Corallococcus caeni: one gene and its partner. The protein of the gene in region 1 interacts with the protein of each later gene in a pairwise test. Links are inferred from orthologs where the notes say so. Each region holds a gene or a part of one and is shown on either strand. Other genes may lie near its edges.

Region 1 (3,585 bases):
CCGCGACGCACGGCTTCTTCGAGAAGGAGACCGCGCGCCAGACGCACGCCTTCGGCGCCCTGGTGCAGGTGATGAGCACCTATGAGGCGCGCGGCACGCAGGACGGGCCGCTCATCGCCAAGGGCGTCAACAGCATCCAGCTCTTCAACGACGGCCAGCGCTGGTGGGTCATGAACATCTTCTGGATCGACGAGAACACCGCCGGCCTCAAGGTGCCCAAGGACCTCACGCAGAAGTAGCCCCGCGACAAACGAAGAGGGCCGGTCCCGGAAGCGCGGCTCGCGCGTCCCGTCACCGGCCCTCCCGTGCTTCAACCGACGGCCCTGACTCAGCCTTCCGAGCCGGGCTCGCCTTCAGTGCCCGCGGAGCCCTCGGAGCCCTCCGGACCGGACGCATCCGCCGGAGCCTCCGGCGCGGAAGCCTCCGCCTCCGCACCCTCGGCGCTGGCCGCCTCCACGGGCGACGTGGCCTCCGTCTCCTCCTCGGACTCCTCGCCTTCGGGGAGCTTGGAGATGGCCATCACCTTCTCCTCGCCGTTCTCCAGCGCGATGAGGCGCACGCCCTGCGTGTTGCGGCCGATGACGGAGATCTCCTTCACCTTCATGCGGATGAGCATGCCGCCGTTGGTGACGAGCATCACCTCGTCGCTGTCCTTCACCTGCACCACGCCCACCACGCGGCCGTTCCGCTCGGTGGTCTTGATGTCGATGATGCCCTTGCCGCCACGGCCCTGCTGCCGGTACTCGGCGCCCTGCGTGCGCTTGCCGTAGCCGTTCTCCGTCACCGTGAGGATGGCGCTGCCCTGCTCCGCGGGCGTCTGGCCCTCCTCCGGCTCCTTGTCCAGGAGGTCCGCGCCCACCACCTCGTCGCCGTCCTCCAGCGTGATGCCCTTCACGCCGTAGGCCTGACGGCCCATGGAGCGCACGTCCTCTTCCTTGAAGCGGATGCTCATGCCCGTGGCCGTGGACAGGAGGATGTCCTTGGTGCCGTCGGTGATCATCACGCCCACCAGCTCGTCGCCCTCGTCGATGCCCAGCGCGATGATGCCGCTGGCGCGGACGCTCTCGAACGCGCTCAGGTCCGTGCGCTTCACCACGCCCTTCTTCGTGACGAAGAAGACGTAGCGGTTCTCCGGGAAGTCGCGCGTCACCAGCACCTGCGCCAGCCGCTCCCCTTCCCCGAACTGCACCAGGTTCACGATGGCCTTGCCGCGCGACGTGCGGCTGCCCTGCGGAATCTGGTGCACCTTCAGCGAGTACAGCTTGCCCTTGGTGGTGATGGGCATGAGGTACGCGTGCGTGCTGGCCACGAACACCTTGGTGACGAAGTCGTCCTCCTTCGTCCCCGCGCCCGTCTTGCCGCGCCCGCCACGCTTCTGCGCGCGGTACTCCGACAGGGGCGAGCGCTTCACGTAGCCCGTGTGCGACAGCGTGACCACCATCGTCTCTTCCGCGATGAGGTCCTCGCTGGTGAAGTCATCCACCGCGCCGGTGATCTCCGTGCGGCGCTTGTCGCCGTAGCGCTCGCGGATCTCCATCAGCTCCGCCTTGATGACGGAGAGCAGGCTCTTCTCGTTGGCCAGGATGTCGCGCAGGCGCGCGATGTCGCGCACCAGCCCGATGAGCTCCTTGAAGAGCTCCTCGCGCTGCAGGCCGGTGAGGCGCTGCAGGCGCATCTCCAGGATGTTCTGCGCCTGGTCCTCGCTGAAGCCCGCGCCCTCGTACTTGTGCTCCAGGCCGCCGTAGGCCGGCTCCTCGTTGCGCGCGCGGCTGACCAGCAGCTCCATCTGCGCCTTGGCCTTCGCGTAGTCGATGCGGTCCAGGTTCTGGAAGCGCTCGCGCGTGTACAGCTCCGGCGACAGGATGTTCATCAGGCCCCAGCGGGCCTCGTCCGGGTCGCGCGACGCGCGGATGAGGCTGACCACCAGGTCGATGAGGTCCTGCGCGACGAGCAGGCCTTCCACGATGTGCATGCGCGCCAGCGCCTTGCGCAGCTCGTAGCGAGTGCGGCGCGTCACCACGTCGCGGCGGTGCGCGACGAAGCGGTCCAGCAGCTCCTTCAGGTTGAGCGTGCGCGGCTGCCCGCCGTCGATGGCGAGCATCACCGCGCCGAACGTCGTCTCCATCTGCGTCATGGAGAAGAGGTTGTTGAGCACCACCTGGGAGATGGCGTCGCGCTTGAGCTCGATGACGATGCGCATGCCCTGACGGTCGCTCTCGTCACGGATGTCGCTGATGCCCTCCAGCTTCTTCTCACGCACCAGCTCGGCGATCTTCTCGATGAGCCGGGCCTTGTTCACCTGGTAGGGGATCTCCGTGACGATGATGGCCTCACGGTCGCCCTTCTTGTTCGTTTCAATCTCCGTGCGCGCACGGATGGTCATGGACCCGCGGCCCGTCTCGTAGGCGCGGCGGATGCCCTCGCGGCCGGTGATGATGGCGGCGGTGGGGAAGTCCGGCCCCTCGATGAACTCCATCAGGTCCAGGACGGTGCAGTCCGGGTTGTCGATGAGGTGCAGCGTCCCGGACACGACCTCCGTCATGTTGTGCGGCGGGATGTTGGTGGTCATGCCCACCGCGATGCCGCTGCTGCCGTTGACGAGGAGGTTGGGGAACTTGGCCGGCAGGACGAGCGGCTCTTCCAGCGAGTCGTCGTAGTTGGGGCCGAACTCGACGGTCTCCTTGTCGATGTCCCCCAGGAGGTCCTCCGCCAGCCGCTCCATGCGCACTTCCGTGTAGCGCATGGCCGCCGGCGAGTCGCCGTCCACCGAGCCGAAGTTGCCCTGGCCGTCCACCAGCAGGTAGCGAAGGCTCCACTCCTGGGCCAGGCGCACCATGGCGTCGTACACCGACGAGTCGCCGTGCGGGTGGTACTTACCGATGACGTCACCCACCACGCGCGCGCTCTTCTTGTAGGCGCGGTTGTGGAGGTTGCCCAGGTCGTTCATCGCGAAGAGGACGCGACGGTGCACGGGCTTCAGGCCGTCGCGCACGTCCGGCAGCGCGCGGCCGATGATGACGGACATCGAGTAATCGAGATACGAGCGGCGCATCTCGTCTTCGATGTTGATGGGAATGAGCTCTCCGGCGCCGCTCGACGGAGGAGGCGCGGGGGGCGTTGCCGGCGTGTCGGTGGTGTCGTCAGCCATGGGCTCTGGAAGGTGCGGACGGGCCCCGCGCGTGGGGGGCTCCGTTCGATGGGAGAGTGTTCGTAACCCCTGGATTTCCCTCAGTCAATAAGGGAAACAGGGGGGATTCGCCACGGCTGCCCGCCCGCCCGGTTCCAGGGGTCGGAGAGGGCCTTTCCGGGGCACCCGGAGGGAACATCCGGGCGGTGCGTTTTCAGCCCCACCGGAGGCCGTTTTCCAGGCCTTCTTCAGGGCCGTTTTCCAGGCCGTTTTCAGGCCTTGGGGCGGAGGTTCGCGGCCAGCCGTTCGGCCTCCGCGCCCACGCCGCCCTCGGGGTCCTTGGCCTTCGCGGTCTCGAACGCGGCGAGCGCCCCTTCGCGGTCCCCGCGCAGCTTCAGCGCCACGCCCACGTTGAGGTGCGCGGAGGCGTTGTCGCGGTCCATGGCGAGCGCTTCGCG
Region 2 (3,081 bases), on another replicon or contig:
TGGACGCGGGCGGCATCGCGAACATCGCCGCCATGGCGGGCGTCATCGGCATCACCGCCATCCTCAACATGCGCGCGGGGGCGTCCTCGCGCTGGTCACTGGTTGCCAGGTTCCTTCCGTAAGGGCTCATGGGGGCCGCCGTGCTGCATCCGCGGCCCGGCTCGAAAAGGATGGGAAGGGCGCGTGGGCGCGGAGCCGAGAAACGGCACCGGGCCCACGGGTCTTTGTACCCGGGGCCCGGCGTGATGCTTCAGGCAGGACGTGCGGTGGACCTCAGATGTCCAGGTTCTGCACGTCCAGCGCGTTGCGCTCGATGAACTCGCGGCGGGGCTCCACCGCCTCGCCCATGAGCAGCGAGAAGATGTCGTCGCTCTCCACCGCGTCCTCCACCCGCACCTGGAGCAGCGTGCGCGTGGTGGGGTTCATGGTGGTCTCCCAGAGCTGCTCCGGGTTCATCTCCCCCAGACCCTTGTAGCGCTGCAGGCCCAGGCCCTTCTGCGCGTCCTTGCGGACCGCGGCCAGCACCTCCTGCACGGAGAACGCCGTGACCTCGCCCGCGTCCACCTGCACGCGATAGGGCGCCTTGCCCAGCGAGTGGAACACCTCGCGCAGGGCGACGAGCTCCAGGTACTCCGGCGAGGACAGGTAGGCGTGGTCGAACACGGACTCGCGCATGGAGCCGTTCACGTCCGTCGTCACCACCAGCTTCTTGGACGCGTGCTCCGCGTCCTGCTCCAGCCGCGTGGACAGCCGGCCCACCACCTCCGGCATGCGCCGCTGGCAGTAGTCGCGCATGGTGGCGAGCTCCGCCTCCACCGCGGCCTCGTCCGCCAGCAGGTCCGCGCGCAGGTTGGTGGCCTGCACCAGCGCGTCCACGATGCGCGCGTCGCGGCGCTTGGCCTGCTTCTCCAGCCGCTCCTCGTAGGTGATGACCTTCTCCAGGAGCGCCTTGAAGTCCGCGCCGCCCAGCTCACCCGCGGGCGTCTTCACCCGGCAGTGCTCCGCGGCGATGCGCAGCAGGTACTCGTTGAGCGCGCGCTCGTCCTTGACGTAGCTGTCCTTCTTGTTGCGCGTGACTTTGTAGAGCGGCGGCTGCGCGATGTAGACGTAGCCCCGGTCGATGAGCTCGCGCATCTGCCGGTAGAAGAACGTGAGCAGCAGCGTGCGGATGTGGCTGCCGTCCACGTCGGCGTCCGTCATCAGGATGATGCGGTGGTAGCGCGCCTTCTCCGGGTCGTAGTCCTCCGCCCCGATGCCCGTGCCCAGCGCGGTGATGAGCGTGACGATCTCGGCGCTGGTCAGCATCTTCTCGAAGCGCGCCTTCTCCACGTTCAAAATCTTGCCGCGCAACGGGAGGATGGCCTGGTTGCGCCGGTCCCGGCCCTGCTTCGCGGAGCCACCTGCGGAGTCACCCTCCACGATGTACAGCTCGCTCTCGTGCGGGTCGCGGCTCTGGCAGTCCGCGAGCTTGCCGGGCAGGCCGCCGCCGTCCAGCACGCCCTTGCGGCGCACCGTCTCACGGGCCTTGCGCGCGGCGATGCGCGCGCGGCACGCGTCGCCAATCTTCACCACGACCTTCTTCGCGAGCGGCGGGTTCTCCTCCAGGAAGGTGGCGAGCTGATCATTCACCATCTGCTCGACCAGGCCCTTCACCTCGCTGTTGCCCAGCTTCGTCTTCGTCTGGCCCTCGAACTGGGGGTTGGAGAGCTTCACGGAGATGACCGCGGACAGGCCTTCGCGCGCGTCCTCGCCGGTGGGCGTCTCCTTCAGGTCCTTCCAGAGGCCGCCCTTCTCCGCGTAGCTGTTGAGCGTGCGCGTGAGCGCGGCCTTGAAGCCGGACAGGTGGCTGCCACCCTCGTGGGTGTTGATGTTGTTGGCGAAGGTGAAGATGCGCTCGTCGTAGCCATCGTTCCACTGCATGGCGATTTCGAGCGACACGCCCTCGCGCTCCGACTTGATGTAGACGGGCTTGTCGTGCAGCGCCTCCTTCGCCTTGTTGAGGTACTCCACGAAGGAGGAGATGCCGCCGTCGAACTTGAAGTCGTGCTCCTTCTGGGTGCGCTCGTCGCGGATGGTGATGTGCAGGCCCGCGTTGAGGAACGCCAGCTCGCGCAGGCGCTGGCTGAGCGTCTCGAAGTTGAAGTCCACCGTCTCCATGACCTGCGAGTCCGGCTTGAAGTGGATCAGCGTGCCGACCTTGTCCGTGGTGCCCACTTCCTGCGGGGAACCGTTGGACACGCCGCGCGCGTAGGACTGTTCGTAGACCTTGCCGGCGCGCTGGATGCGGACCTTGAACCACTCCGACAGGAAGTTCACGCAGGTGACGCCCACGCCGTGCAGGCCGCCGGACACCTTGTACGCGCCGTTGCCGAACTTGCTGCCGGCGTGCAGCTCCGTGAGCACGACCTCCAGCGTGTCCTTGCCCTTGAACTTGGGGTCGGGGTGCGGGCCCACGGGGATGCCGCGGCCGTTGTCCTGGACGCTGAGCGAGCCGTCCACGTGGATGATGACCTCGATGTCCGTGCAGTGGCCGGCCAGGGCCTCGTCCACCGAGTTGTCGACGACCTCGTAGACGAGCTTGTGGAGCCCGTAGGTCATCGTGTCGCCGATGTACATGCCAGGGCGCTTGCGGACGGCCTCCAGCCCTTCGAGCTTGGTGATGCTGTCCGTCCCATACTCGGCGGGCGGCGCGGCCAGCGCGGCGCCGGTAGCGGGGGTCTTTTCCATGTGAAGCGTGTCCTTGGGAAAGGCTGCCGTTGCGACAGGGCTGTGCCTGCTGTGCCTACCACCACCGGGCATCCCGGACAAGGTTCGGGAGCCCGCGCAAGGCTGCGGAAAGATTCATGAATCAGGCGTCGAAACGCGAGGGCGGGAGGCGGTCCTCCAGCGCCGCGATCAACTCTTCATAAACAGCCTTGCGGGCGAAAAGATGTCGGGTGACGAGCACCCTTCCCTCTTCCTTGAGGAAGAGCCCGAGCACGCTCCCCCTCCGGCCGACCCGGCGCACGGAATCAATCTGTCCCCAGTGCAATTCGAGCGGCTGGCCGCTGAAGGGACGGGCCACCCGCACGCCCGCGGAAT

What was found. The genes of interacting proteins can lie anywhere in the genome.
Region 2: the proteins of gyrA (region 1) and gyrB interact in binary tests that used the Escherichia coli proteins (3 or more experiments, as listed by UniProt). The link is inferred for Corallococcus caeni from one-to-one orthologs.

The regions. Positions count from the first base shown.
Region 1 is NZ_BTTW01000005.1:496,945-500,529, forward strand. Bases 129-3,459 are described here. They hold gyrA (DNA gyrase subunit A), read right to left. Parts: upstream 3,149-3,459; coding sequence 329-3,148; downstream 129-328. Other genes in these bases: AABA78_RS23340 (nuclear transport factor 2 family protein), read left to right, coding at 129-239; AABA78_RS23350 (tetratricopeptide repeat protein), read right to left, coding at 3,400-3,459. Also shown: more of AABA78_RS23340, read left to right, coding at 1-128; more of AABA78_RS23350, read right to left, coding at 3,460-3,585. UniProt on the Escherichia coli protein: A type II topoisomerase that negatively supercoils closed circular double-stranded (ds) DNA in an ATP-dependent manner to maintain chromosomes in an underwound state.
Region 2 is NZ_BTTW01000002.1:177,849-180,929, reverse strand. It holds gyrB (DNA topoisomerase (ATP-hydrolyzing) subunit B), read right to left. Parts: upstream 2,728-3,081; coding sequence 274-2,727; downstream 1-273. Other genes in the region: AABA78_RS08765 (hypothetical protein), read right to left, coding at 2,849-3,081; AABA78_RS08775 (hypothetical protein), read left to right, coding at 1-122. UniProt on the Escherichia coli protein: DNA gyrase negatively supercoils closed circular double-stranded DNA in an ATP-dependent manner to maintain chromosomes in an underwound state.